DNA from 3 places in the Shewanella sp. SM95 genome. Region 2 is predicted to be linked to each of the others. Evidence: predicted binding sites of a transcription regulator. Region 2 holds the regulator's gene; each other region holds the start of a gene.

Region 1 (9,937 bases), on a different contig from region 2:
GCACCGTTGGGCTGGTGCAATTCTAAATAAGCCAGATAATGTTGGACAGTATCTTCCGCTTGGCGATTGCGGCTGATCTGATGCCAGCGGGTGATTTGCAGCTGATAAAGTTGCACTGCTTTGATGTCCGAAAAGGCATAGGAACGCCACCGCCACAATCCCATATACCTCCCATTGAAGAAACCTTTACCGAGCCACAATTGCTGTTGCTCAGCATCTAACCAACACTGTTGCCGAACAAACGCAGTCGGTAACACGGGTAACAATAGAAACAGTGTTACCCAGCCGAGAACGAGCTGTAGTATCGGATCGGGTTGTAAATAGGTTGCTCTGGCGCAGAGTAAACCAAGCAGTAATAACCCAGCAGCAAACAGCCATAATAGAGGTCGGTACTGAGTACTCAGAGTTTGAATATAAAATGCATTTTTAGAAGGTTGATTGAGTTTCACTGAACTTGTTCCTTGTTCCTTGTTCCTTGTTCCAAAAATTATCTCACCATTCAATATTGACCTGTGCCAGTCACAATAAGAGGCATTGATAGTTTGCACAATCAACACCTAACTCATTTCTAGACGCTTTCGAGTTAAACCAAAGACTTACATCAACGTAAATAACAGTTGCGATATAACTCATACTGCAAATATAAGCTGCAACTTTGCAGTTGCAGCTAAGGTGTTATTGACCCGCAGCAGTATCCTCACCGGTCCAGAGTCGCATGATGCGGTAAGGCGGTTTGGCTGTTTCGGCTTTTCCATTAAAGGCTTTTGCTTTATGCAATTGATTCACTGAAATATATAACCAGCCTGTTTCACCAAATTGCACACTATCTGGAAAATCCAGTAGTGGAGAACTGACCGCTGTTGTTAGTGTGCCTTTGTTATCTAGCATGGAAATGGCATTGTGGTTCAAATTGGTAAAGTAATGATTACCTTGTTTGGACGTTGCTGCGCCATCTGATACTGGCTTGGCTCCGACTAATTTTACCGTGGCGATAATTTTATCATTATTGCCTGTTTGTAAAGCCGCAGTCGATAACTGATACCAGTGAGTGCCATTCATTGCACCATAATAGAGTGTACTTCCGTCGGCAGATAAACTGATTGGATTGACCGCTACACTGGCAACTTTGCCATTAAACAATGTTGTTTTGTTATCTATGTTCATTACTGCATCCGTTTCAGCCTGCAGCGAGCTATGACCTGAAAAACGTATTGTATGACCATCGTCGATACGCACCGCTAAGAGGCCAGGGTTGGCGATATCGGCTAAATAAATCCAGCCTTTTTGAGAGTCGACCACCAGATCCTGCATAAAGCTGCCTTTAGGCGCGAGAGCTTGTGGTAGGACGATTTGTTTATATAGACTGCCGTCCTTAATGTTGAATCCCCAAATCCTTGTCTGGCCTAATTCTAACCCCATATCTGCGGTCCAGAGGTGTCCAGCCTTGTCCTGAGCAATACCTAATAAGGTATCAAATTGAGCAGTATTGGCTGCCGATGTTTTTTGCAAATCCATTGAAGGCCAAGCTTTATAAGCGTTGGTCTCACGATTAACTTCAATCAATTGCAAACCTGATGGTGTATCAAATGGATGTATTGTGGCAAAAATCCGACCTTGTGCAGTGACGCTGACATTGCCAGGTCGTATTGGCAATTCAGCGACTGTTTCAAGACTTCCTACTGCTGGGGTGGCGTTTACAAAACTACTGGCTGTCAAAGAAAGCCATAATGCTGTTGTTAATAAGTGTTTCATATTCTATCTCCGCTTTTTCTGTTTAAGGGCTGTAGAATAGGAGTTATTATTTACAAAAAAAAGAGTATAAAACTTAGCTCTGTTTCAATATTAATTTGATAATTAATGTTTATTCAGCAGTCGTTTCACCGGTCTCGACTTGCTGCTCGTACTTGCTGAGCTTGTTGTAGAGGGTTTTAACGCTGATCCCCAGTTGTTCGGCGGTATCCGTTTTATTACCTTGAGTGGTTTCTAGTGCTTGATAAATAGCGATTCTCTCTAAATCATCTAAGCGCATGCCTTGGGGGATAACAACTTGTTCACCACCACATAAACCCACTTCATTCGTCTGAGGTAGCTGTAAATGGCTGGGTAAAATATCCTGATCGGCCAGAATATAGGCTCGCTCAATGGCATGTTTTAATTCACGCACATTCCCTGGCCAAGGATATGCCGCAATCATCTGCGCACTGTCTTCAGCGAGGCTTTTATTCTGCTTTTCGGCCACATTACGATAGGCAAGAAAATGCTGCGCTAGCCCGAGAATATCATCGCCACGTTCCCTTAATGGCGGAACGCGGATAGGGAACTGGGCCAAACGGAAATACAAATCTTCGCGAAATTGCCCAGCCTCTATCGCCACTCTGGGATCACGGTTAGTCGCTGCCACAATACGTACGTTTGCACGTTGCACTTTGTCGCCACCCACAGGACGATACTCGCTATTTTCCAACACTCTGAGTAACTTCACTTGATGATCAATCGGCATTTCGGTGACTTCATCGAGAAACAAGGTCCCGCCTTCAGCCTGTTCAAATACGCCTTTGTGATCGCGATTCGCCCCCGTAAATGCACCTTTGACATGACCAAACAGCTCACTGTCGACCAATTCTGGGCTTAATGCACCACAGTTAATCGCAATAAAAGGCTCGTTCACCCTAGGGCTGGCAAGATGTATGGTATTAGCAACCAGTTCTTTCCCTACCCCACTTTCCCCAATAATCAGCACATTACTGCCTGTCGCAGAGACGCGACGAATAGTGCGATATAGCTTGTGCATAGGAGCTGATGAACCAACAAGCAAACCGTATTGGTCTAGCTCGCTAGCAAAAGGATGCAGTCGATTAGGCGATGATGCTAAATACTGTGCAAAATCAGCAAAAATTTCGCTGATTAGCGGCATATCGTAAGGTTTGCGAAAGTGGTAACCAGCAAAATGAGACATTAACTGATCAAGATTAGGGTTTGGCTGACCGTCGGAGAGAAAAATAAACTCAATATTTGACATGGCCGCATTATCCAGCAGCACAAGGTAATCTTCTCGACTAAGACTGGATAACTCAATAATGGCAACATCGACGTGATTTGCCCCTAGCTGCTCTATCCAAGGCAAGTCATCGACACTGCGTAGCTTATTAAAGTCTGCAGCGCCAGCAAGTTCGATGATTGCTTGCTCGGCGCCAACATCCTGCAAGTGATAAAAAAGTGTCAGTCGAGCCATGCGTATCTACTCCCTGTATGAAAAACTACTGTATGTCAGCCATGAAATTTTAACAACAGCAACGGTAATAGTTGCCGATGTTCTAAGATGATATCTCGATGAACTGAGAATATCAGTCTAAAAATCAGCCTGTTAAAATATCATTAAAAACGAGAACAGAATATGCATGGTAGCTGAACGAAACAAAATCAGTTTACCCAAGCAGTTAAACAATCTATGTCGAACACTGGCATTAGGAGGCCCATAATGAAGTCTAATGTTGTGCAACATCAGACTGATATCCGCGCCGATATCATGTTGATCGATGAAATCATCAAGCTGAATCAGGAAGGACTCACATTTTACAACCAAGCGAGGAGGTATGTCGAAGACTATAATCTTAAGCGTGTTTTTTCCGCCAAAGCTAACATCCACCAACGAATGTTAACTCGGTTTGAACAGCTGAGACGTTTGGCTGACGAGCCAATTAATGGCCTAAGTCACACCGTGCCCGTCACTTATACTCAAGCAACAGAATTGCTGCAACAGTGCCAAATTTCGCAGGCAATGACCGCTCTTGTCGACATAGAGCAGCAAGTGCTAATCCAAATAAAACAAGCAGTAAGGCAAGCGCATCAGCCACAACTTGCAAACCAACTTGCAGAGGGTGCCGCTTGGCTGCAAATGAGTTACGACGGTACGGGATCGCTCAATCACCATTAATTCCCTGTCGCTAAGTGAGCCATATTTAACCGACTCCCCTCCACTTTTACTACAGACATAATACCGCACTGATGAGTGCGGTTTTTTATGCTCGAATGATGGCTCAGCATGCCAGAAAAAATTACATTTTGTCGGTAAAAAAGACCGACCTAAAGGAAAATGCCAAGGTATAAAAACGCCAGAAAAAACAATTTAAACATTAAAAATCATTACCTTAAAAACATTGGCACGATTGGCGCATTATCTAGCTTCGAGAAAACAACGGAGGATATGATTATGAAAACTACAACAGCATCAGTACTAGTGGCTTTACTTGTCGGTTCAATCAGTTTAAATGTGGCCGCCGCCCAAGATTGGAAAGGCGGAACCAAGGATGCGTGGATCGATGGTAAAGCAGAAACCACTTTACTGCTCAACACGAATCTCAATTCCTTCGACATCATTACAGATGTCAAAGATGGTAAAGTGACATTAACAGGTAAAGTGGAAAGCAGTGTGGATAAAGCCCTCGCCACAGAGCTCATCAAGAGCTTAGATGGGGTGAAAGATGTCGATAACCAACTCACTGTGATGAATGAAAAAGAAGGCACCAGTGAAGTTGTTGCCACCTTAACTGACTCTAAAGTTGCCACAGTCATCAAAACGCGTTTACTGTTTTCAACTGACGTATCCGGCACCCAAATTAATGTGGATGTTGCCAATGGCATAGTCACATTGAAAGGTGAAGTTGCCAGCGATGCCGAACGTCAACTAGCACTGAAAATTGCCGAAAATACCGACGATGTGAAAAAGGTCGTTGATAAAATTAAAGTTGTTAAAAAAGTGTCTTAACTCTCGCGACAACGGCATTTTTTAAATTAAACGTATTTTAAGTAACAGCACGCCGATCTAGACTCAAGGTTCGATAGTGCTTTATGAAAAAGAATCAAAAAACCAGCCTCGGCTGGTTTTTTTATGTCCATTTTCAGACTCAATCGAAAAGACTTACTCGCTTAAATTAAGAAGGGTGAATTAAGATGACTCGAATGATCATAAAGGAGAAGAGTTACAGAAAACTGAGCTAAAACGCAGGCGTTATTCAAGCTTCAAAGTCAAACTAAGCTTCAAAGCCAAACTGGAATGCATAAAAATGTTGGCCATTCTCAATATTGATGGTCATAGTGCCAGTTAACCCCTGCAACTCCCCCGCCCCAGAATGGGGTATCACTTCTAAGATCAGACGATTTTGTCCATCGGTCATAATGCCAAAATGTTGTAATACGAAACTGCCCTGCTTACCGCACAAATTACCAACCACTTGTTCAATGGCCACATAGCCAGCTGAGCCCTTGACTGACGTCATAGCACTGAGCATTTCCCCCTTGCTGCGACCCTCAAGCTCACCATAAAAGGTTTTATCTAAGCCCATACGTCCTAACGTCACACCACCAATACCAGTAGCATAGGGGCTATCAGGAGTGAGCTTAACATCAAATTTCCCAGTGATTTTGCTAACTTGCATGACACTCTCCTTGTCGAAATCTTATGCTGACCTATTACCTGCTAACGCTTGCTACTGAAGCAAACATCACCCACAGACCGAAAAACAACTTAGCATAAGCCTACGTAGATCCATAATGGCATTTACACGTTACTTATGTATGCTGGTCTCACTCACTATCATCTCTATGGTTTTGACTATTTCAGGGGTTTCAGACATGGGTTGGTCAGACGCTCTATCACGATAAGTCACAGCAATTTTAAATGGGGCTTCAAAAGGATAAACAGGTTCAATACTATCCACCTCGATTCGATCGCCAAGCATGACACTGCCTAAGTGTTTCAAGCTATTGTGTTTAAAATCCAGATTAAACAATCCAAGATACCAAAATACGCCCGAACCTTGAGTCGTCACAATAAAGGGCGCCACAAAGGGCATAGTTTGCATTTTAGGATCATCTTGAATCGGTGCGTCACTTTGGGTGTCCGGCTCTAGAGCGGGATCGAAATTTAACGGTGTAATGCGCAAGTAATCGAGTAATGCTCGACCTTTTACCTCACCATCTTGGTAATCGCCCATAGCAAACTCTGTTTGCTTGATCTTAATAAAATGTGTCAGTGCAACGGACTTGCCGCCCTCAGGCAGCGTTATTTCAACAGGATTGGCGGTATTTAAGCTAAAGAGTTTAAGCATCACTTCCGATGCATTCGCCACAGGCTTTACCTCAAAAGGTGTCACAGTTTCGATCTCATTCGCCTGAGCCTGAGTTTTTTCATGCGCCATAGCTTCATCGTATTGCATCACCTGTCCATCTTCCATCACCATATAAATATCATCATTGGTCATGTTGAAACGGTAAATACCCGCAGCAAGTAAGGCTAATACCACTAAGGTTGCCGCTATGGTTAATTTTACAAACGTACTCATCTTCTCTCCCCAATCGCGCTCGTTATGCGCTACTTTTCTAACACCGATAAACTTCAAATCAATGTCGGAGCAGTATTACAGATACTGAGTTAAAGCGAAGTGGGTAAAGTGTAAAAAATGCCGCTATTTTGAATTTTGTCAGGCTAAGTTCAGCAACATGCCTTTTACTCGACCAATATGATGGGCCGAGTAAATACTCAGCCCAATACATCACTACTTTTCGTTTTTCCACAAGGCTGGGGTTTGGCTTGGTTGCCAATTGCTTTGGGAGAAATGCGCTTGCACTAAGGAATAGATTTTATCTTGATAGGACACAAACTCAGGTAGTTGATAATTATGCTGATCCTGCCAAGCAGGGGCATAGTTATCTAGCGTATCAAAACGATACCCTTGACGTTGAGCTTCTTCAACAAAACGCTTAATTTTAGGCAAGTTGATGGTTGCACCTTGTCCGCGGTGAGCATTCTCAAACAAGAAGTCGTGGGTCAAGATAACCACTTTCCCGTTATGTAAACCATCACTACAATCTAAGTTCTGCGTACGACTGTTAAGAGGGTTCATTGTGGTGCCCGCACAGGTATTGATCACTTGATTGATTTTATCCACCAGCTCAACCCCATCAGCCATAGATTCAGCGGGAAAAGCCACGCCCCAATCCTCAGGCCCCCAATCAAAGTCCCAACCAAATATTTTATAGTCACTCTCGGCGAGCATGTTTTGAATTTGCACCGCAACTTGCGAACTGTTGGTAGAGGTTTCGGCGGTACAAGCAAAAGCAGGGTCCCAAGGCGGCACAGTATCGGATGTCGCACACAAGCCGTCGCCTTTGAGTTTACTGGTCACTCGCCAACCATTGGTGTAAGGCAAACGTGCCAACTTAGTCATCTTGTTATTGGGATAACTGGCGGCATTAGGAATAAGTTCAACCACTTTGGCCGTGTTCGTCACAAAATAGGTGAAATCGGTGGCCGCATCTTGATAGGATTTTACCGGCCAGAGTCCAACTTGATTACAATATGCCGCCCCAGATTGCACGCCATCAGTGCAGTTATGCAGCATATGATCGTAACTGTGGTTTGCCAGAATATGACCATCGTCTAGCAAACGTTGTAGGGCGACAGCCGCTAACGCCTCGTTTTCATCCCCTTCGCCATACATATGAAACGCATTAATAAAGAACGTCGCCTTAATATTGGCATCCTTTAACGCATCTAACAGCCCTAAGGTCGCGTCAATTGGACCATCATCAAAGGTAAGGTAAATGGTTTTATCGCTGGCGTGGGCAAGACTTACGCTCGCTAAACAGAGTCCAACTGCGGCGGCTATCGATTTCAGTTTCATGATCTCATCCTATAGATAATGTTTGAGGCTAATGATTAAAAAGCAATGAGTTAACGCCCATGCATCTCAATTCGCACACAGTCTCGCACTCATTCGCTCGGCTTATCTATAGTGAGTAATCTAGCCAGCGTTAGTTATACCATCCTAGCAACAAGCCATACTTTTCTACGCTAAGTCGATAAATCTCCCATCACCACTCAAGTTGAAATCACCGCCGCCCTCGCGTTAAACACAATAGAAAAATACCAATCCTAGTGTGAAAAGTACCGCATCAACAATTCGATAACAGGTAAGTTAACTGGGGAAAAAAACAACATAAAAGCACTACAGGGATGCAATAACATGTCAGAAGGTCAACTATTTAAGAGCTCTTTGCTCGCATTATGTATCGCTAACGCCTTGTTCGGGATGAGCTCAACCGCAGTCGCGGCGGAGCAACAAGAGGCAACTGCAGAAAATATTGAGGTAATCCAAGTACGCGGCATACGTCGCTCGATTGAAGCCTCAATGAATACCAAACGCTTCGCCGATTCCACGGTCGATGCCATCACCTCGGAAGATATAGGTAAGTTTCCAGATAAAAACATCGGTGATGCACTGCAGCGCATTTCTGGGGTGACGGTCGATAGGCAATACGGTGAAGTGAGTGGGGTCACCATTCGTGGTACAGCGCCAGAACAGAGTCGTATTTTGCTGAACGGTCAAACCGTTGCGAGCACCTCTTGGTATGATCTTGGTCCTGCCACTCGTACCTTCAACATGGAATTATTGTCAGCCGAGCAAGTCAGTGCGGTTGAAGTCCACAAAACGCCAACCGCTAGCCTTGAAGAAGGTGCGCTGGGCGGCACTGTCGATCTAAAAACCCGTAAGCCCTTAGATCTCGATGCTCACACTTACCAAGTGGCGGGTGAGTTGAGCCAAAGCAGCCTGTACGATGAAACAGATCCGAGTGGATCTTTCGTCGGAAGCTGGAAAAATGACGATGAAAAATTTGGTATTTTAGGCGCTTACTCAGTAGAAAAACTCACCAGTGGTCGGCATGTATTAGAATCGCTCAGCGGTTATTATGAATACTTCGCTGCCGATCCTGCACAAGACCAAGAATCAACTGTCGGGGCGTGGGGGATTGGCTCACAGGCATTTAGGGCCGAACGCGAACGGACCAGTGCCCAAGTCACACTGCAATTTGCACCGACTGAAAAAACAGAGTTCACCTTAGATTACTTTAATTTTGAACTCGATATCCCCCACGTAAACCATAACTTCTTAACCGTTGGCGCCCGCGGTTCGGGCTCCACCAACGTAGTAAATAACGCCCAAGGCGGCACAGCATCGGCAACAATTCTGCCAGCGTATGCGTCGATTATTTATAACCCTGTGGTACGCCACGCGGTTAATATGAAGTCTGACGTACTCAACTTAACCGGAAAATACGTCGGGGACAGTTTCACCCTTAGCGGCGTCATTGGCCAATCGACCTCAGATGGCGGCACCCAAGGCGGCTCATCTTCTTGGTGGATCCCCGCGACGGATCAAGGCGGCAAAATTGGCGATCCCGCCTTCCCTAATGGTCAAGGCAGTGTCGATGGTGGCTTTAGTTACGATGCCACAGGTCCCTATCAAGTGATGCTCACGAGCCTAGATGCCAACGATGCTAGCCAGTTCAAACATGCGCAGGAAGCCAACTACGAAACCACAGTGCAAGATCATAGAGTCACCTACGCCCAGTCTGACTTCGAATATCAACTCGAGCATGATTTTATTAATAAAATTGCAGTCGGGATTAAGTACAACACCAGTGATTTCGAGCGCAATGCCTTCAATCGTAACCCCGCAGAAATCCTAGGTTTCGTGCCTAATGGCAACCTAGCCAACTGGAGCGATGGCGTACTGTCTGGCCTGCATTCCCAGAGCGGCGGCAATGTGCTCGACTCCTATGCCAAGTTAGATGAAGACAAATGGTGGGCGTTTATCAGCGAGAAATACGCCAATGGCGAGTTAGTGGAAGTCGCCGATCTCGGTAACACCTTCACTGTCGAAGAGGATATGTTGGCCCTGTACGCCCAAGCGGATTTCAGCGGCGAATTCTACCGTGGTAACTTTGGCGTGCGCTACGTTAACACTGACCAAACTTCAACCGGTTTTGCCGATGGCAAACCCTACAATGAATCCGTTAATTACGATAATTGGTTACCGAGTATCAACGTCGCCTTCGATCTGCAAGAAGATTTAATCCTACGCGCCTCGGCCTCTGC
Region 2 (9,937 bases):
TGCTGCAAGCGAAAGGCTTTACCCGTGATGATTTTGCTATGTCCCATCCCGGCGGTGCATTAGGACGTAAGTTGCTGTTAAAAGTCTGTGATGTGATGCACAGCGGTGATGACTTACCGCTCGTCAACCACGATATTTGCATCACAGAAGCCCTGTACGAAATCTCCAAGAAAGGCTTAGGCATGACGGCGATTATCGATGATCAGCGCAAGCTGGTTGGTATCTTCACCGATGGTGATTTACGCCGCGTTATCGATGCCGAAGTGAATTTACGCACGACGCCCATTGCCGATGTGATGACCCGTAACTGCGTCACGATCACGGATAATGTATTGGCCGCCCAAGCGCTGCAAGTGATGGACTCAAAAAACATCAACGGATTAATTGTTATTGATAAAGATCGCCATCCTATCGGCGCTCTTAACATGCTAGACATGGTTAAAGCAGGAGTCATTTAATGCCACAGCAAGGATTTTACGGCCCAATCAGTGATGATGTGTGGCAACGCGCGCAAAAGATTAAACTGTTAATCTGTGACGTCGATGGGGTGTTTTCCGACGGCCGTATTTACTTGAGCAATAGCGGCGAAGAGCTCAAAGCCTTCCATACCCGTGACGGTTATGGCGTGCGCTCACTCCTCACCAGCGGTTTCAACCTCGCCGTGATCACAGGACGTCAATCCAAAATCGTTGAAAACCGTATGACAGCCCTTGGTGTTACCCATATTTACCAAGGCGTAGACAATAAGTTCGAGCCCTATGAAGCATTGCTCGCACTTTATGGTGTCACCCCAGAAGAAGTGGCTTATATCGGTGATGATATTGTCGATCTCCCCGTGATGAATGTCGTCGGTTTAGCGGTCAGTGTTGCTGACGGCCACCCCTATGTACGCCAACACGCCCATTTTGTGACTACGCTCAATGGTGGCCACGGTGCACTGCGTGAACTCACAGATCTGTTACTCCTAAGTCAAAATAAATTCACTTCGGCCCATGGAATGAGTATATGAGTCGTGTGACACTCGCGATTATCGCTTTTTTTGGAACCGCACTAGCGCTTTACTGGCAGGTCCAGAACAAACACAGCGGTGATTCCGATAACAGAGTTAAAGATCAAAATACCCCAGATTTCATCGTTGAAGATCTGCGCAGTGTTGAGTTCAATGAGCAAGGACTAGTGAATAGCCGTGTGACGGCGAAACACATGGAACATTATGATTCAACGAATCAAACTTTCTTTACTCAACCTGTTTATCTTGTTTATCCAGACCAAGGTAAAGCACAATGGCAGCTCAGGGCTGATCAGGGCAAGCTAAACAAGGAAACTGGCAAGGTTGTATTAGAAAATAATGTTATTATCGATGCCATTAGCCCAGAAGAACCGATTCAGACCTTGTCCACCAGTTATCTGGAACTCGATCTCAACACTATGATAATGACCTCTGACCGTACCATTTACGTCACAGGGAAAGATTTTAATATTCAAGGCCAAGGCCTTTATGCCGACCTCAACGCGCAAGAAGTGCAATTGACCAGTCAGGTAGTAGGAACATATGAAGCAAAATAACGTATTACTTGCCAGCCTAATGCTAATTATGAGCATGAGTGCTTTCGCGAAAGTGGGCGACTTAAAGCAAGAAGTCAAAATTAAAGCTGTGAGCCAAACTGCGGATATCAAAAACAACCAGATCATCTTCTTTGGTCCAGTTGAAGTTACCCAAGGCTCAATAAAAATCCAAGCAAATGAACTGCGTGCATTTTCCGCTGAAGGTGAAAATAGCAAAACTTTGGTCGCCACAGGCAACCCTGCTACGTATAGCCAAATATTAGACGATGGTCGCCCAGCATCGGCAAGCGCGAAAGAAATTCGTTACGATATGGCAAGCCGCACCTTAACACTGAAAGGTATGGCGTCATTAGATCAAGCAGGTAGCCAAGTTACAGGCAATTTAATCCGCTATAACATGATTCAACAGAAATTGATGGCCGAGAGTACTGGCAGTGGTGACGATCGCGTGATCACTATTATTCAGCCTGAAAACTATCAAGATGATGCTAAATCAGACGCTCCGGCGGATAAACCTGTAAAAAAGCAGGACTCTAAATGACCCAAATCACCTTAAGAGCACAAAATCTGGCAAAAAGTTACAAGAGTCGCCAAGTGGTTAAAGACGTCAGTCTGACGGTAAAAACCGGTCAAGTCGTTGGCCTACTCGGTCCAAACGGTGCCGGTAAAACCACGACCTTTTACATGGTTGTCGGGCTAGTGAAGAGCGATAAGGGGCATATCTTTATCGACGATGATGATTTAACCGCAGATCCTATGCATCTGCGTGCCCGCAAAGGCATAGGTTACTTACCGCAGGAAGCCAGTATCTTTCGTAAGCTAACTGTTCATGACAACATCATGGCCGTACTGCAAACTCGTAAAGAACTTAAAAACGAAGAACGAGAAGAAGAACTAGAACATCTGCTCGAAGAGTTTCATATCACCCACATCCGTGACAGCCAAGGCATGTCATTGTCGGGTGGCGAACGTCGTCGCGTCGAAATTGCGCGGGCTTTAGCCGCTAATCCTAAGTTCATTTTGCTCGATGAACCGTTTGCCGGCGTCGATCCTATTTCGGTTATCGACATCAAGAAGATTATCGAACAACTCAAAAGTCGCGGCCTTGGCGTACTGATCACAGACCATAATGTCCGCGAGACATTAGATGTATGTGAACATGCTTATATTGTGAGTCACGGAAACCTGATTGCCGAAGGAACTCCAGCAGAGATCTTAGACAATCAGCAAGTTAGGGCTGTGTACTTAGGTGAACAATTCAGGCTATAGTTAATCGAGCGAAGCCTATGGAGACAATTTATACCGCCATTAGGCTTCACTCAAAATGATAATAAGCGACCTCCTCCAACAATAATAACGTAGGGATCAGCGGTAACATGAAAGCGTCACTCCAGCTCAAACTGGGTCAACAGTTAACCATGACGCCACAATTACAACAGGCCATACGTCTGTTGCAACTGTCGTCATTAGAACTGCAGCAAGAGATCCAGCAAGCATTAGATTCTAATCCCCTTCTCGAGCTGGAAGAGGATCAATTCGACGCCACTAAACCCCCTGTAAACCAAACGCTATCCGATACGGATTTCAGTGAATCTAGCACTCTGCCACCAGAAAAAGACAGCTCCACCATAGACACGGCAGAGTCGCTAACCAAAGAATCCATGCCCGATGAGCTCCCCATGGACACCACATGGGATGAAGTGTTTACCGCCTCCCCAAACTCAGGCCCCGGCGGCAGTCGTGAAGACGATATGCCCTTCCAAGGCGAGACCAGTGAAGGTTTGTACGAACACTTAGAATGGCAAAAAAACCTCACGCCGTTTTCTGAAACCGATTTAGCCATTGCCACCGCCATTATTGATGCCATCGACGATCAGGGCTATCTCACCCAAAGCACTGAAGAAATTCTCGAAGCCATGGGCAATCCTGAAGTTGAGCTTGACGAAGTCGAAGCCGTACTCAAGCGCATTCAGCATTTTGATCCCATAGGCGTTGCCGCACGCGATTTAAGTGAATGCCTGCTGATCCAACTGTCGCATTTCGCCGCTGATACTCCCAACCTAGAAAACGCCCGCATGCTGATCAAAGATCATTTAGATCTGATCGCCGCCCGTGATTTTAGATTATTGATGCGTAAGACTAAATTAAAAGAAGATGAATTAAGGGATGGTATAGCACTTATCCAAACCCTCAATCCTCGCCCAGGTTTGTTGATCACGCCCAATAATGACGAATACGTTATCCCAGATGTGTCTGTGTCGAAGAAAAATGGCCGCTGGGTCGTTGAGCTTAATCCTGACTGCATGCCCAAAATCAATGTAAATCAACATTATGCTTCTATGGCACGCAGTACCAAAAACCAAGCCGATAGCCAATTTATTCGCGGCCATCTGCAAGAGGCTAAATGGTTTATTAAGAGCCTAGAAAGCCGTAACGATACTTTGCTTAAAGTTGCTAATTGCATAGTGCAATATCAGCAAGGTTTCTTTGAGTACGGTGAAGAAGCCATGAAGCCTATGGTGCTTAACGATATTGCCGAAGCGGTAGAAATGCATGAGTCCACCATCTCACGGGTCACAACTCAAAAATACATGCATACCCCTAAGGGACTTTTTGAACTAAAATACTTCTTCTCTAGCCACGTCGGTACTGACGATGGTGGTGAGTGCTCATCCACAGCAATCAGAGCCTTTATCAAGAAACTGGTTGCAGCGGAAAACCAGAAAAAACCATTAAGCGATAGTAAGATGGCACAACTTCTGGCAGAACAAGGGATCAACGTAGCCCGCAGAACCATTGCGAAGTACCGAGAGGCTATGCTTATTCCACCTTCTAATCAGCGTAAAAGTTTATAACCTACAGTGGATATCGGAGGACGTTTCTATGCAAATAAACCTAAGTGGGCACCATATCGAAATTACCGAATCGTTACGTGCATATGTAGAAGAAAAGTTTTCAAAACTTGAACGCCATTTCGAACAGATCAATAATGTGCACGTTGTGCTCAATGTTGAGAAAATGCAACAGATTGCCGAAGCGAGAATAAACCTCATAGGTGGTGAAGTTTTTGCTACTTCAGAGCATGCTGACATGTATGCCGCTATAGACGCCCTGATTGACAAGCTTGACCGTCAGGTTATTAAACACAAAGAGAAGTTAACAAAACACTAATAATGGAACTTTGTACCATACTGCGGCCGGAGTGCACTACCTGCGCCACTCCGGGCAGCAAGAAAAAGGTACTGGAACTCATCAGCGACTTAGTCGCTGCCCAGTACCCGACCCTCTCATCTCAAGAGATATTCGAAAGCCTAGTGGCGCGCGAAAAGATGGGGAGCACAGGTATAGGTAACGGCATCGCCATTCCACATGGTCGACTAGCCGATATAGATCAGCCCATTGCCATACTAATTAAGTGTGAAGAGCCGATAGCATTTGATGCTATCGATAAGCAACCTGTTGATATTTTATTTGCACTACTGGTGCCTGCAGACCAATGTCAGCAGCACTTAAGTACCTTGTCTTGCATGGCCGAAAAGCTGAGCGACAAGCAAATATTAAAGCAATTACGCAAGACGCATGATGAAACGGAACTCTATCAGGTAATCACTGGATGAAACTGGTCATAGTGTCGGGCCGCTCAGGCTCAGGCAAATCTGTCGCCCTTAGGGTACTCGAAGATCTCGGCTATTATTGTGTCGATAACCTTCCCTTGCCATTGATTGGCAGTTTGCTTGAGCAACTCAAAGGCAGTAACGATCTCGTCGCCATCAGTGTCGACGTGCGTAACATGCCTGAGCAGGATAAGGTCTTAGTGAAACAACTCGCTAGCCTACCTCCAGATACTGAGTTAACGAGCTTCTTCCTTAACTCCAGCGATAAAATTCTGCTCAAGCGTTACAGCGAAACCCGCCGTTTGCATCCTTTGTCGAAGAGCCGAGTCTCTTTGCAAGAAGCGATAAAGCTGGAGGGAAAACTGCTCGAGCCTATGTCAAAACTGGTCGATCACTACATAGATACGTCGAATCTGAATATCTATGATTTAAGCGACCAAGTCAGACAAATTCTCCTTGGTAGTGTCGATAAAGAACTCGTGATCAACTTCGAGTCCTTTGGCTTTAAGCACGGAATGCCCACCGAAGCCGACTTTATGTTCGATGTGCGCTTTCTGCCCAATCCCCACTGGGAGTTGGCGCTGCGGCCATTGACTGGCTTAGATGAACCCGTAGCTGAGTTCTTAAATCGTCAACCACTGGTTAATAAGTTCATCTGGCAAATCGAAAATTTACTGGAGACTTGGCTGCCGCACCTCGAGCGTAACAATCGCAGTTATTTAACTGTGGCCATTGGCTGCACAGGTGGACAGCACAGATCGGTTTACGTCGCAGAGCAATTGGCAAAACGCTTTAGTAACGGTAAACATAAAGTTTATGCCCGTCATCGAGAGCTCAATAATGCCAAAACTTGAACGTCAGATAACCATCTGTAATAAGCTCGGTTTACATGCCCGTGCCGCCACTAAGTTGGTGGTACTGGCTTCCGAGTTTGATGCGACCATCACCTTAATCCAAGGCGATAAACAAGCATCGGCCGCCAGTGTACTTGGCTTACTGATGCTTGAAACTGGCATGGGTAAAACCATCAAGCTGATCGCCGAAGGCCCAGATGCAGAGCCGGCTCTCGATGCTATTTGTGCCTTAATCGACGCTAAGTTTGACGAAGCCTGTTAGTTTCACTTCACACTAAGCACTTCATCGTTAGTTTCACTTCATGTCTAGTTTAAAAAACTTGCCATTCACACATGGCAAAACATTTGTCGCTCGACGATACAAGCCACAGGCGATTACACTAGCGGTCATTGCGCTGGCCTTAACCTTACCTTAGCCGCCTTAATCTGTGTCATCGACTGACGCTTAGTCACCGCTAAATCCTAGCCCAACACTAAGATCTCAAACCAATTTGCCGCACAATGGAGGACAAATGCCCGTAGATAATGCAGAAAACGATCACACCGGACATAGTCTTGACCAGTTAAACCAAGCGCTTAGCAGCGGCATGTTCGTGCATGTGCGCAATATGCTGCAAAAAATGGCCGCCTCAGATATCGCGCTGATCTTAGAATCATCACCGCCAAGTGCCAGACAAGTACTGTGGCAGCTCATCGATCAGGAACAAATAGGCGACATACTCGATGAGTTGAGTGAAGAACTCAAAGACCCACTTATCCGCAGCATGAGCCCTGAGCGAGTCGCGAAAGCGACAGCAAGCATGGACACCGACGATCTCGCCTATATTCTGCGAAGTCTACCCGACGCAGTTTACAAACAAGTGCTGCAGTCGATGACGGAACAAAATCGCCTGAGGGTAGAACAAGCCCTATCTTATCCAGATGAGACCGCCGGCAGCTTGATGAACACAGATACAGTCACCTTAAGACCCGATGTGAATATCGATGTGGTGCTGCGCTATCTTCGGCAAAGGGGCAACCTACCCGATACCACAGATACCTTATATGTGGTCGACAAACAGGACAAAGTCCTTGGCGGTGTTAGGCTGGCAGATCTGCTGACTTGCGCGCCAAGCACCACAATTCGCAATATCATGGATCCCAATATTCAAAGTATTCCGGTGAGCATGTCCGACAGCGAAGTCGCGCAAAAATTCGAACGCAATGACTGGGTATCGGCACCTGTCGTCGACTGTGATGGTAAGCTGCTCGGGCGTATCACAATCGATGACGTAGTCGATGTTATCCGCGAAGATGCTGAACATTCCATGATGGGTATGGCGGGGATGGACGGAGATGAAGATACCTTTGGTCCTGTACTAAAAAGTACCCTACGTCGCTCGCTCTGGCTCACCATAAACTTATTCGCCGCCCTGCTCGCATCGTCGGTCAGCAATATGTTTGAAGGCACTATTGAGCAATTTGCCACTATCGCCATCCTAATGACGATTGTCCCTAGCATGGGCGGTGTTGCCGGTAATCAGACCTTAGCGCTCGTGATCCGTGGTATTGCTTTAGGCCATATCGGCCAAAGCAACGCCCGCTGGCTTATCGGTAAAGAGCTATCTATTGGTTTTCTCAATGGCTTGATGTGGTCTATTTTAGTCTTTGTCGCCGTGTGGCTATGGAAGGATGATATGGCACTGGCGGGATTAATTGGTAGCGCCATGCTGATCAACATGACAGTAGCAGGGCTTGCAGGTGCGAGTATTCCATTGATTTTAAAAAGACTTAAAATCGATCCTGCCCTCGCTGGCGGTATGGTGCTCACCACAGTCACTGACGTGGTTGGCCTGTTCGCCTTCCTCGGGTTAGCGACGCTCTACTTGATGAACTAACGCTTTAACAGTTTGAGCTAATAACAAAAACGGCACCTCAAAGGTGCCGTTTTTTATCCCGCAGGAAAACTAAAGAAGGCTATTTTGCCGGAGGTTGGAAACCATAACTGCTCAAAATCGCTTGGCCTTTTGTCGATAGAATAAACTCAGCTAACGGCTTAGCGGCAGTATTAGCGCCTTGTAAAACCAGTAAACCATAGTCGGCACCCACGGCGAGCTCCTGCGGTAAGTCGATGATTTGTAAACTCGGCACTTCTTTTTTAGCCAGCACAGCATTAGTGCAATAGGTTAAAAAGATATCCGCTTGCTTGTTTTCCATCACCCAGCCATAGGGGTTGCGATCTTTAGGCGGTTTAACGCTCTCAGGGCCGCCCGCCAGTTGTAATGCCTTGGTCTCTAACGCAGCTTTCGCATTGGGTTTTACCGCTTCGGCCTTAGCAAAAACGGCCCAGGCATAATCACCCGCGGGGTCGGCTTTCGGGGTTGAGGTGCCGACTTTAATCTTAGGATCTAACAAGGTATCGAGTAACGTCGAACTCGTCACCTGAACTGTGTCTTGAGCAACAGCGCAGAGTTGATTACGGGCAAACATTTGCACCGCTTCGCCCTGACCCGAATCCACTAATGCCTGTGGATGTTTCATATTCGCCGAGGCAAAGATATCGACTTTCTCGCCCTCTTGAATGCGTTTTAACAATAAACCTGAGGGCGCATATTGCGCTACAACACTCATTTGCGACTGTGCTTGATAAGCAGTAATAATATCACTCATCGCAGCCTTTAGACTGCCTGCGGCGCGCAGTTCTATCGGCGCGGCTCCTGTGGTCACTTCGGCTTTCATCGGCACTCCTTGTACAGCCGTCACCATGATGACAGGACTTAAACTCAAGGCTACTAACACATTTTTGCTTATCATAGTCATATTCTCCTTTAGGCACTAAAAGTCATTCTTGTGACTTATTCCCATACAGAACGTGAAATCGATAAAGGGATCAAGCCGAACTCATCCCAAGGTAATTAGCAGTGATATGTTTGTGGTGCAGGTCACTCAAGGTGCGCTTCATAAAGGACAAATTGTCTAATTGAAGCACGGCAAGCTAATCACTCAATTAGCCCACCACTGAAAACAAAAAAGTCGCCCCTGGCGACTTTTTCAGCGAGAACTTTGTGCTTAGACCAGACTATTTACCCGTTGGTATTAGTATGATCTCAACGCGGCGGTTTTGTGCTCGGCCATTTGCATTGGCATTTGATGCAATAGGACTCGCTTCACCCATACCTTTTGATTTTACACGGGCAGAGGCAACGCCTTTACTCATCAAGTAATTACCAACTTCGCTAGCACGGACCTGTGACAGACGTAAATTGTAAGAGTCTGAGCCACTGCTGTCGGTATAACCTAATACGTTAAGCTGCGTTTTGCTGTATTCCTTGGCCACAACCGCCACTGAATTCAGCACGCGTTTAGCACCGTCACTTAACTCGGTTTGATCTACGCCGAAGGTCACTTCATTAGGCATATTCAAAATGATGTTATCGCCGTTACGGGTCACACTCACGCCCGTTGAGGCTAATTGTTGGCGTAATTTGGTTTCTTGCACATCCATATAATAACCAATACCACCACCGACTGCAGCGCCCGATGCAGCACCAATTAAAGCACCTTTACCGCGGTCGCTCTTGCTCGAAGATACCACTCCAATTGCGGCACCCGCGACGGCACCAATTAATGCGCCACTGGTCGCTTTAGCGGTTTGTTCTTCGTTTGAATAGGGATTGATTGTTGTACAACCCGATGCAACTAGCGCGGTCGTCAATACCACTATGGCTAACAGGGATGGTTTAGATTGCACTGCCTGAAAACACTTCATCATTTATAACCTCTTTATATGATTGATGACTGTGAATACCGCTCAAAAGGGCAAGAAATATCACGTCCATTAGGTAATACGAATGACCTAGGGATTGCCACAAAGCAGGCAGTATATAAGCAATTGCGCTGGAGACAATCCTTTATCCATCTTCA
Region 3 (9,937 bases), on a different contig from region 2:
AGATACCGAATCATTTTTACAAACGAAGCATAAGTTGTTGCTTAATATGGGATTATCTTTTGCTACTCGTCGTTTTACTCGCACGCCAGCCAATTTACTCGGGTCATCGAATTCGGCACCTCTCAAGCTATTTTGTTCAATGTAACGGACTTCTACTTGACTAGGAGAGATGAGTTCGCCTGGTGCTAAGATTTCGGTTGAGACAACAACGGGGAATAAGATATCCACCCGAACCGAGATATAGATTTGCCAAGGGTAAGCTAAGTCTTGTGTATCGCAGCTGACTTTTAAGGTGTTATTACGGCTAATTTCCCTATCGCTAGCCAGTTCAACTTTCATTGGAGACGAACATTGTGACGGCAGCATTCTTGCGTCAACCATCTGTGGCGAAATATTTACTTTGGCATTTTCTGGAACGGATATTTTTTCTGAAATAAGCGCTTTAGCTAATTCTGAGATTGCCGATACGGTGGGGACAATAGGCTCTGCACTCGCAAAAGCGGGCATGAAGAGGGTGAAAAGACTAAAAAAACAGACTAAATTTACTTTCATAATGAAGAGACTAGCTTGTAACGCCAGAATGCACCTATACTTTTATTAAGTTCGAAGCTGACCACTGTAATAATAATTTGCATCACTGTCAGAAGATTGACTCAGTTTCGACTATGTTTATCGATAGATAAGACGTAAGCAATTAATATGCCTATACTCAACTGAGTTATAGGGCCGAACATAAACAGAACAACAAGGCAGAGTTATGTCGAGTATTCTTGATTCAGTCAACAAACGAACCCAGCTCGTTGGACAAAACCGTTTAGAATTGCTGCTTTTTAAATTAAACGGTCGTCAACGGTTTGGGATTAACGTGTTTAAGGTGAAAGAAGTACTGCAGTGTCCACCACTGACCACTTTGCCTAAACTTAATCCTTATGTGAAGGGTGTTGCTCATATTCGTGGAACAACCATTTCAGTGATTGATTTGAGTGCGGCAACAGGGGGAAAACCTTTAGCAAGCACTGAAAACTGTTTCATCATTATTTCTGAATATAACCGCAGTGTTCAAGGCTTCTTGGTCAGTTCTGTTGAGCGGATAATCAACATGAATTGGGAAGCGATTATGCCTCCGCCGCAAGGTGCTGGCCGTTATTCTTATCTGACAGCTGTGACTGAAATTGAAGGTGAATTAGTTGAAATTCTCGATGTGGAAAAAATCTTAGATGAGATTTCACCGGTTAAAACGGCTATCAGTGAAGAAGCCAATGAAAAACTGACCCTCGACAGAACTCAGCATTACCATATTATGGTTATTGATGATTCTGCCGTGGCGCGTAAACAAATTATTCGTTCACTCGAGTCATTGAATTTACAAATTGATACCGCAAAAGATGGTCGTGAAGCATTAGACAAGCTTAAAGAGATCGCCAAAGAGATGGATAATGTGGCCGATGAGATCCCCCTCATCATCTCTGATATTGAGATGCCTGAAATGGATGGCTACACCCTGACTGCTGAAATCCGAGATGATCCTAAGCTTAAGCATATTAAAGTGGTACTGCATACTTCGTTAAGTGGTGTATTCAATCAGGCAATGGTTCAAAAAGTGGGGGCTAATGACTTTATCGCTAAGTTTAATCCTGACGAACTGGCCGCTGCTGTGAATAAGCATTTAAGTTTGTAATTGCTGTAGGTTAGTACCTAGATACGCTTTACGCTATAATCTCGACTTTATAACATGATGGTTTCGCACTGATTTTGGTGCTTGCTATAGGATTTAGGATGTGAATGTGCCAAATAAATCACTCGCTGAGGCTGAATATAATCAATTTAGGTTGTTCTTAGAGCAACACAGCGGCATCGTACTGGGTGAAAATAAGCAATATCTTGTGCGCAGTCGTCTTGCTCCTTTGATGGGCAAATATAACCTGCCATCCTTATCTGATGTGGTTAAGCATTCGATGAAGCCTACTGAGCGTGCGCTCAGAGCTGAAGTGATCGATGCTATGACGACCAATGAAACCCTTTGGTTCCGTGATCGTTATCCATTTGAGTTGTTGAATAATGTCCTACTACCTGAATACAGTCGTCTGGGGCGTCCGCTTAAAATTTGGTCTGCGGCTTGCTCGTCAGGCCAAGAGCCATACTCATTGGCTATGACTATTCTTGAGTATCAACAGAAGAAGCCTGGTGCCTTGGCTGGTAGTGCTTCTATTCAAGCAACGGATTTATCTCCTTCCATGTTGGAACGTTGCAAAAATGCCGAGTACGATAGTTTGGCATTAGCGCGTGGTTTATCTGAAGAACGTAAGCGTCAGTTTTTTGATGCATTACCTTCAGGCAATATGAAGTTAAAGGACAATGTGAAGCGGTTGGTGAACTTTAGAGCGCATAATTTACTCGAGAGTTATAGTCTGCTTGGCAAGTTCGACATTATCTTTTGCCGCAATGTGCTGATTTATTTTGCACCAGAGGCAAAGGCAAAAATTTTGCGGCAATTCGCTGCCGCTCTCAATCCCAAAGGGATTTTATTTCTCGGTGCATCAGAATCTATCGCTGGTTTAACGGACGAGTTTGATATGGTTCGTTGTAACCCTGGCATTTATTACCAGAAAAAGACTTAACTCAGCCGCTCTAAAGAAAATTACCGACAATTGTCGGTAATTTTTTACCCATCACTTACTCATCCTTGTTGTTATTCTCAAAATTTTCCTGATGTTGGCACATGAATTGCTTTATTTTCGTGAGAACACGAGGAGGCAATTTTATGGCGATCAATTTTGATAATGCACTGGGTGTGCATCAATACACTCTCGGTATTAGAGCGCAGCGGGCTGAAGTCATTTCAAGCAATATCGCTAACGCAGATACGCCACATTACAAAGCCCGCGATGTTGATTTTTCTGCGGCAATGCAGGCCGCTCGAGGCCAACAGCAGCAGCGAAATAGTCTTGAAATGCAAGAGCCAGATAAGCATTTTGGGCTTGCGGAGTTGACTGGGCAATTTGTTAAGTTCCGTGTGCCAAATCAACCCGATACCGGTGATGGTAATACTGTTGATATCCAACAGGAACAATCAGCATTCATGCAAAATGCACTTGAATATCAAATGTCGCTAGGTTTTTTAGACAGTAAGTTTAGTGGCATGAAGAAAGCGTTGAGAGGGGATTAATCATGAGTTTATTTAGCATATTTGATGTTGCTGGCTCGGGAATGTCTGCTCAATCGGTCAGGCTAAACACCACCGCGAGCAACATAGCCAACGCGGATTCCGTCTCGAGTAGTGTAGATAAGACCTATCGTTCCCGTCATCCCATTTTTGAAGCCGAAATGGCTAAAGCCCAAAGTCAGCAACAAGCTTCTCAAGGCGTTGCAGTAAAAGGCATTGTAGAAAGTGATATACCACTACTGAAAGAATACTCGCCCGATCATCCTATGGCGGATGCGGACGGCTTTATTTATAAACCGAATGTTAATGTCATGGAAGAAATGGCAGATATGATTTCTGCTTCGCGCTCATATCAAATGAATGTTCAAGTCGCTGAAGCAGCTAAGTCTATGCTGCAACAAACACTTGGGATGGGTAAATAACATGTGTTACTTAGGAGGTAAGCTGTGAGCCTCATTAATCAAATTAACCAAGCGTCGGCGCAGACGGCTCAAAATAAGAGTCAGCCAAATGCCGTTACGACGAATTCATCAACCAGCTCAACGGGTAATCCGTTTCTTGATGGCATACGTTTGCCAAAAGAGTCAATAGTACCGGAAGCAAAAAGCCAGCAGTTAACTCAAGATGACTTTTTCTCGTTATTAAGCCAACAGTTATCGATGCAAGATCCCTTTAAGCCCGTCGACAACGACCAAATGATTGCGCAGATGGCATCATTCTCGACGGTTGATGGTATTACTAAGTTGAATAAGGAAATCGTTAATTTAAACGGTGTTATGACATCAAGCCAAGCATTACAGGCATCAGGACTTGTTGGTCGCAAGGTATTGATCCCAACTGATACAGGTAACATTTCAGCTGAAAGCCCAACAATAAAAGGTGTGATTAGCACGCCAGCTAAAATTCCTGAAGTTACTGTACGTGTTGAGGATGAGAAAGGCCAAGTTGTGACCACCTTTAAAGTTGATGGCAGTAAGGGGGGCAATGTCGATGTTAACTGGGATGGCCTCGATAAAGATGGAAACCCTGTAACCGCAGGTAACTATACGATCAAGGCGAGTGGTTTAGTGGATGGGAAATCCCAAGAATTGCCAGTCTCGACCTATGCTCATGTGACCAGCGTTTCTCTCGGTACGGCCAGTACTGGCGCGATTCTTAACTTGAGAGGCGGTATGGGCATCAAGTTAACCGATGTGTTAGCTGTGTCTGAAACCTAAGTTTACCTAAAAGAATTTTTGCAGTATCCGAATTGGGCGTAAGTCGCTCATAAATGAATTGAGTCAAGTGTAGAGGTGAATTATGTCGTTTAACATTGCATTGAGTGGCATTTCTGCCGCGCAGAAAGATTTAAACACTACGGCGAATAACATTGCTAATGCGAACACCATTGGCTTTAAAGAGTCCCGTGCTGAATTTGCGGATGTGTACGCTAATTCTATTTTTTCAAATGCTAAAACTGCTGTCGGTGGTGGTGTTGCTACGAGTCAAGTGGCACAACAATTCCATCAAGGTAGCTTACAGTTGACGAATAACTCCCTTGATATGGCGATTAAAGGGGGTGGCTTTTTCGTTACAGCCTCTGAACTGGGTACATTAGACCACTCGTTTACCCGTGCTGGAGCATTTAAGGTCGATAAAAATAATTACATGGTTGATTCTGCTGGTAATTATTTGCAAACTTTCCCAGTGGATAAAGATGGGAACTCAACATCAGTGAGTTTAACGACGGCTAAGCCGGTACAAATACCAGACACTGCGGGTAGCCCTGTAAAGACTGAGAATGTTACTTTACAAATGAACTTAAATGCTAAGGAAAGTGCACTCGACCCCGCGGCATTCGATCCTCTAGATGCAAAAACCTACAATAACGTTACATCAATGACAATTTATGACTCACTCGGTGAGCCACATATTATGACCACTTATTTTGTTAAGCCCAAAGATGGTTCGTACAATGGTGAGAACAATTGGGTAGCTTACTATGCTGTTGATGGAAAACAAGTCGATCTAGCCGGTCCTGCTGGTACTTATCAAACAGATACCACTGGCGATGGTACACCTGATGCAACGGGCACGGCTCAAACTGCTGGTGGTTGGAAAGGCTCTGTTCTCAAGTTCAATTCAGTTGGTGTCTACACAGGTAGCGATCCTGCTATAGTCAAGACTGAGGCTTTAGGCGTCAGTGGTGCGGGTGTTTTAGGGGCTGGGGCCGATGGTACTCAAGATTTGACTGTGAAGTTTAATGCCCCAACGCAATATGCGGCTCCTTTTGGTGCAACTGAGTTGACGCAAGATGGTACGACTGTAGGTCGCTTAACTAACGTTGAAATCGGCGAAGATGGTTTAGTGACCGCGAGTTATTCTAATGGTTCAACCGTGCCTTTAGCACGGGTTGCTTTAGTTCGTTTTGCTAACGAACAAGGTTTAACGCAAGTGGGTAATACGTCGTGGAAGGCTAGTTTGAACTCAGGTCCAGCGTTAGCGGGTGAGGCAAATAGTGGAACTTTTGGTAGCATCAGTTCATCGGCGTTAGAGCAATCGAACATCGATTTGACGACTGAACTGGTTGATTTAATTTCGGCGCAGCGTAACTTCCAAGCGAACTCTCGTACCCTTGAAGTGAATAACACGCTGCAACAAACCGTATTACAAATCCGCTAATCATTACTTTATTTAACTAAGTGTTGCCGCCAGTGGCAACACTTAGCCTTTATCCTGCCGTCAAATCACTTCATTTTCATATTTTTCAATTCTATCAGTAAATTAAACGTTATTTTTTTTGGCATGATGCTTGCTTGGATATTGTCATGTAGAAAATTTGACGGAGCAGTCTGTGGACAAATTCCTTTATGTCGCCATGAGTGGCGCTAAGCAAAATATGAATGAGCTGGCACTCCGTGCGAACAACTTAGCCAATGCTAATACCGATGGTTTTAAATCAGATATGGCGCAGGCCAGATCGATGCAAGCCTTCGGTGAAGGGTTGCCTTCAAGGGTGTTTGCGATGACAGAATCTCCGTCAGCTAATTTTCGCTCTGGTCCGATAAAAACCACTGGACGGGATCTCGATGTTGCCATTAAAGGCGATGGCTGGTTTGCCGTTCAGGCGAAAGATGGCAGTGAAGCTTATACCCGTTCCGGTAGTCTCAGTTTCGATGCGACGGGCATGTTGTATAACGACAGAGGCAATCCCGTGATGGGGGATGCTGGCCCGATAGTGCTGCCATTACCTATTGATAAAGTGTCAATTTCACAGGATGGCATAGTGTCTGTTCGCCCTCAAGGGGCGACTGCTGAAGTGATAGAAGAAGTGGCGAGATTGAAGTTAGTTAATCCCGGCAATGCGCAGATGATGCGTGGTGAAGATGGATTATTTCGACAAATGTCAGGTGAACCTGCACCAGCTGACCCTTTCGTCGCAGTTGAAAGTGGTGCCGTAGAGGGCAGTAACGTTAACCCTGTTGATGAAATGGTGTCTTTGATTGATCTTCAGCGGCAGTTTGAATTGCAAGTCAAGATGATGAAAACCGCGGAAGAGAATGATCGCGCTTCATCTTCATTAATGCGTATTAGTTAGGAGATAGATTATGCATCCGGCGTTATGGATTAGTAAAACTGGCTTAGACGCACAGCAAACTGATATTTCAGTGATTTCAAACAACGTAGCGAACGCTAGCACTGTGGGCTACAAAAAAAGCCGCGCAGTATTTGAAGATTTACTCTATCAAACAGTTAACCAAGCGGGTGGTGTTAGTGCTTCTAACACTAAGTTACCCAACGGATTAAACATAGGTGCGGGTACGAAAGTCGTCGCCACTCAAAAAATGTTTACTCAGGGTAACATGCTGACGACGGATAACTCGCTGGATCTTATGATTGAAGGTCCTGGATTTTTTGAAATCCAGCTCCCTGATGGAACCACTGCTTATACTCGAAATGGTCAGTTTACCTTAGACGATACGGGTCAGATTGTGACGCCAGGTTCTGGCTATTTGCTACAACCCGCGATCACTATTCCTGATAATGCGACCAGTATTACCGTTTCAGCAGAGGGTGAAGTTTCAGTAAAAACGCCGGGTACCGCTGAGAACCAAGTCGTGGGTCAGTTGACTATGACGGATTTTATTAATCCATCGGGTTTAGATCCTATGGGACAAAACTTATATACGGAAACTGGTGCGAGCGGCACGCCAATTCAAGGTACCGCTTCGCTCGATGGCATGGGAGCGATTCGTCAGGGCGCCTTAGAAACCTCTAACGTGAACGTGACCGAGGAACTGGTGAACCTTATCGAAAGTCAGCGCATTTACGAGATGAACTCCAAAGTGATTTCAGCGGTAGATCAGATGCTGTCTTATGTGACTCAGAATTTATAGAGGCAAACATCATGGCTAGATATCTTGTGTTGGCCGTCGCGTTATTGCTTGCAGCTTGTAGCTCGACGCAAAAGAAACCCCTTGCGGATGATCCCTTTTACGCGCCGGTATACCCAGAGGCGCCGCCGACAAAAATTGCCGCAACTGGCTCTATTTATCAAGACAGTCAGGCATCTAGCTTGTATTCGGATATACGCGCCCACAAAGTCGGTGACATTATCACTATCGTATTGAAGGAATCGACTCAAGCTAAGAAGAGTGCAGGCAATCAGATCAAAAAAGGCTCAGACATGAGCTTAGATCCCATCTTTGCTGGTGGTAGTAATGTGTCCATTGGCGGAGTGCCAATTGATTTGCGTTACAAAGATAGCATGAACACTAAGCGTGAATCGGATGCGGATCAGAGCAATAGTCTAGATGGCAGCATCTCGGCAAACGTGATGCAAGTGCTGAACAACGGCAGCTTAGTGATCCGTGGTGAAAAATGGATTTCAATCAATAATGGTGATGAGTTTATTCGTGTCACTGGTCTCGTTCGCTCGCAGGACATTAAACCCGATAACACTGTCGATTCAACGCGAATGGCTAATGCCCGTATCCAATACAGTGGCACAGGCACTTTCGCAGATGCTCAAAAAGTGGGCTGGTTAAGCCAGTTCTTTATGAGCGACTGGTGGCCCTTCTAAGGAGTCGTATCATGAAATATAAACTGGTGTTAGCCGTTGCCATGCTAGTGTTTTCTCTACCTAGTCAGGCTGAACGAATTAAAGATATTGCCAATGTGCAAGGTGTGCGTAGTAACCAGTTGATTGGTTATGGCTTAGTGGTCGGTTTGCCGGGAACGGGGGAAAAAACCAGTTATACCGAGCAGACCTTTATGACTATGCTCAAAAACTTTGGGATTAATCTCCCGGACAACGTCAAACCGAAAATTAAAAACGTTGCAGTGGTAGCCGTACATGCGGATATGCCCGCTTTTATCAAACCTGGTCAAGATCTTGACGTGACGGTATCTAGCTTAGGCGAAGCCAAAAGCTTACGCGGTGGCACCTTATTACAGACCTTTTTGAAAGGGGTAGATGGTAATGTGTATGCCATAGCCCAAGGTAGTTTAGTGGTGAGTGGTTTTAGTGCCGATGGTTTAGATGGTTCAAAGGTGATTCAAAATACGCCAACTGTAGGTCGTATACCCAATGGCGCGATTGTTGAGCGTAGTGTTGCAACCCCATTTTCAACTGGCGATTATTTGACGTTTAACCTACGTCGTTCGGATTTCTCTACTGCGCAGCGAATGGCCGATGCGATCAATGATCTATTAGGTCCTGATATGGCGCGTCCTTTAGATGCGACGTCTGTTCAGGTAACTGCTCCACGTGATGTATCACAACGGGTCTCCTTTTTAGCAACGCTTGAAAACCTTGATGTTGTTCCCGCAGAGGAATCTGCCAAAGTGATCGTTAATTCACGTACTGGAACCATAGTGGTTGGGCAAAACGTACGCTTACTCCCTGCGGCGATTACCCATGGCGGCATGACTGTCACGATTGCGGAGGCGACACAGGTTTCGCAGCCTAACGCGTTGGCAAATGGTCAAACAACCGTCACGAGTAACAGTACGATCACAGCGACAGAAAGTGACCGTCGTATGTTTATGTTTAATCCAGGCACTACGCTGGATGAGCTGGTTAGAGCGGTTAACTTAGTCGGTGCAGCCCCTTCAGATGTGTTAGCAATACTTGAAGCATTAAAAGTGGCAGGAGCTTTGCATGGTGAACTTATTATCATCTAATTTCTGTCGGGAAAATCATGGAAAAGCTTTCAAGTTCATCACATTTTCTTGACCTGGGCGGGCTAGATTCACTCCGCGCCCAGGCTCAGAAAGATGAGAAGGGCGCCTTGAAAAAGGTCGCCCAACAATTTGAAGGTATTTTCGTGCAAATGCTGATGAAAAGTATGCGCGATGCCAATGCGGTTTTTCAGTCTGATAGTCCACTCAATAGCCAATACACTCAGTTTTACGAGCAGATGCGCGATCAGCAGTTATCGGTCGATTTATCTGACAAAGGTGTATTGGGCCTTGCCGATATGATGGTGCAGCAACTCTCTCCCGAAACAAGTCATTTCACGCCTGCATCGGTATTGCGTGACGATGGTGGCATGAAAATGCTCCACGACGATAAAGCGCTTAATGTGCCTATGCAGAGTTCAGCCGCTCCTGTGGTTGAACCCACAGTTGTAAATCATGGTGTGCCGGCTGCTATCGCTCGGCCTGTATTTGAACCGGATAGAGCTGAAGATGCCAATTCATCAATGGACATTGATGCGCCTAATCGTTCACTGGCTATCGATACGCCTAAGCCGAGCTGGAGTGAACAATCACTTTCAGTGGTAGAACCTG

The links. Region 2 encodes sigma-54, which starts transcription at its own class of promoters, with help from an activator protein. Its sites were predicted from a motif close to GTTGGCACGNNNNTNGNNT; they were not measured.
Region 1: L5M29_RS01315 (BON domain-containing protein) is a predicted target of sigma-54. The motif match lies at 4,157-4,175, and genes of this name have one in related genera.
Region 3: flgB (flagellar basal body rod protein FlgB) is a predicted target of sigma-54. The motif match lies at 2,712-2,730, and genes of this name have one in related genera.

What each region holds. Positions count from the first base shown of each region.
Region 1 is NZ_JAKKSE010000001.1:278,787-288,723, reverse strand. It holds gene L5M29_RS01335 (hypothetical protein) at 1-449, opposite strand, end outside; gene L5M29_RS01330 (major royal jelly family protein) at 676-1,752, opposite strand; gene L5M29_RS01325 (sigma-54 interaction domain-containing protein) at 1,862-3,232, opposite strand; gene L5M29_RS01320 (hypothetical protein) at 3,479-3,934, shown strand; gene L5M29_RS01315 (BON domain-containing protein) at 4,211-4,765, shown strand; gene L5M29_RS01310 (DUF3224 domain-containing protein) at 5,031-5,435, opposite strand; gene L5M29_RS01305 (hypothetical protein) at 5,565-6,341, opposite strand; gene L5M29_RS01300 (polysaccharide deacetylase family protein) at 6,555-7,682, opposite strand; gene L5M29_RS01295 (TonB-dependent receptor) at 8,025-9,937, shown strand, end outside.
Region 2 is NZ_JAKKSE010000018.1:65,350-75,286, forward strand. It holds gene L5M29_RS17675 (KpsF/GutQ family sugar-phosphate isomerase) at 1-458, shown strand, start outside; gene kdsC (3-deoxy-manno-octulosonate-8-phosphatase KdsC) at 458-1,009, shown strand; gene lptC (LPS export ABC transporter periplasmic protein LptC) at 1,006-1,566, shown strand; gene lptA (lipopolysaccharide transport periplasmic protein LptA) at 1,553-2,107, shown strand; gene lptB (LPS export ABC transporter ATP-binding protein) at 2,104-2,835, shown strand; gene L5M29_RS17700 (RNA polymerase factor sigma-54) at 2,943-4,421, shown strand; gene hpf (ribosome hibernation promoting factor) at 4,450-4,737, shown strand; gene ptsN (PTS IIA-like nitrogen regulatory protein PtsN) at 4,740-5,183, shown strand; gene rapZ (RNase adapter RapZ) at 5,180-6,034, shown strand; gene L5M29_RS17720 (HPr family phosphocarrier protein) at 6,021-6,296, shown strand; gene mgtE (magnesium transporter) at 6,547-7,911, shown strand; gene L5M29_RS17730 (molybdate ABC transporter substrate-binding protein) at 7,991-8,827, opposite strand; gene L5M29_RS17735 (OmpA family protein) at 9,093-9,782, opposite strand.
Region 3 is NZ_JAKKSE010000016.1:71,971-81,907, reverse strand. It holds gene flgA (flagellar basal body P-ring formation chaperone FlgA) at 1-552, opposite strand, end outside; gene L5M29_RS16570 (chemotaxis protein CheV) at 758-1,678, shown strand; gene L5M29_RS16565 (CheR family methyltransferase) at 1,779-2,618, shown strand; gene flgB (flagellar basal body rod protein FlgB) at 2,762-3,166, shown strand; gene flgC (flagellar basal body rod protein FlgC) at 3,169-3,585, shown strand; gene flgD (flagellar hook assembly protein FlgD) at 3,610-4,380, shown strand; gene flgE (flagellar hook protein FlgE) at 4,463-5,824, shown strand; gene flgF (flagellar basal-body rod protein FlgF) at 5,997-6,740, shown strand; gene flgG (flagellar basal-body rod protein FlgG) at 6,751-7,539, shown strand; gene flgH (flagellar basal body L-ring protein FlgH) at 7,551-8,225, shown strand; gene L5M29_RS16525 (flagellar basal body P-ring protein FlgI) at 8,237-9,328, shown strand; gene flgJ (flagellar assembly peptidoglycan hydrolase FlgJ) at 9,346-9,937, shown strand, end outside.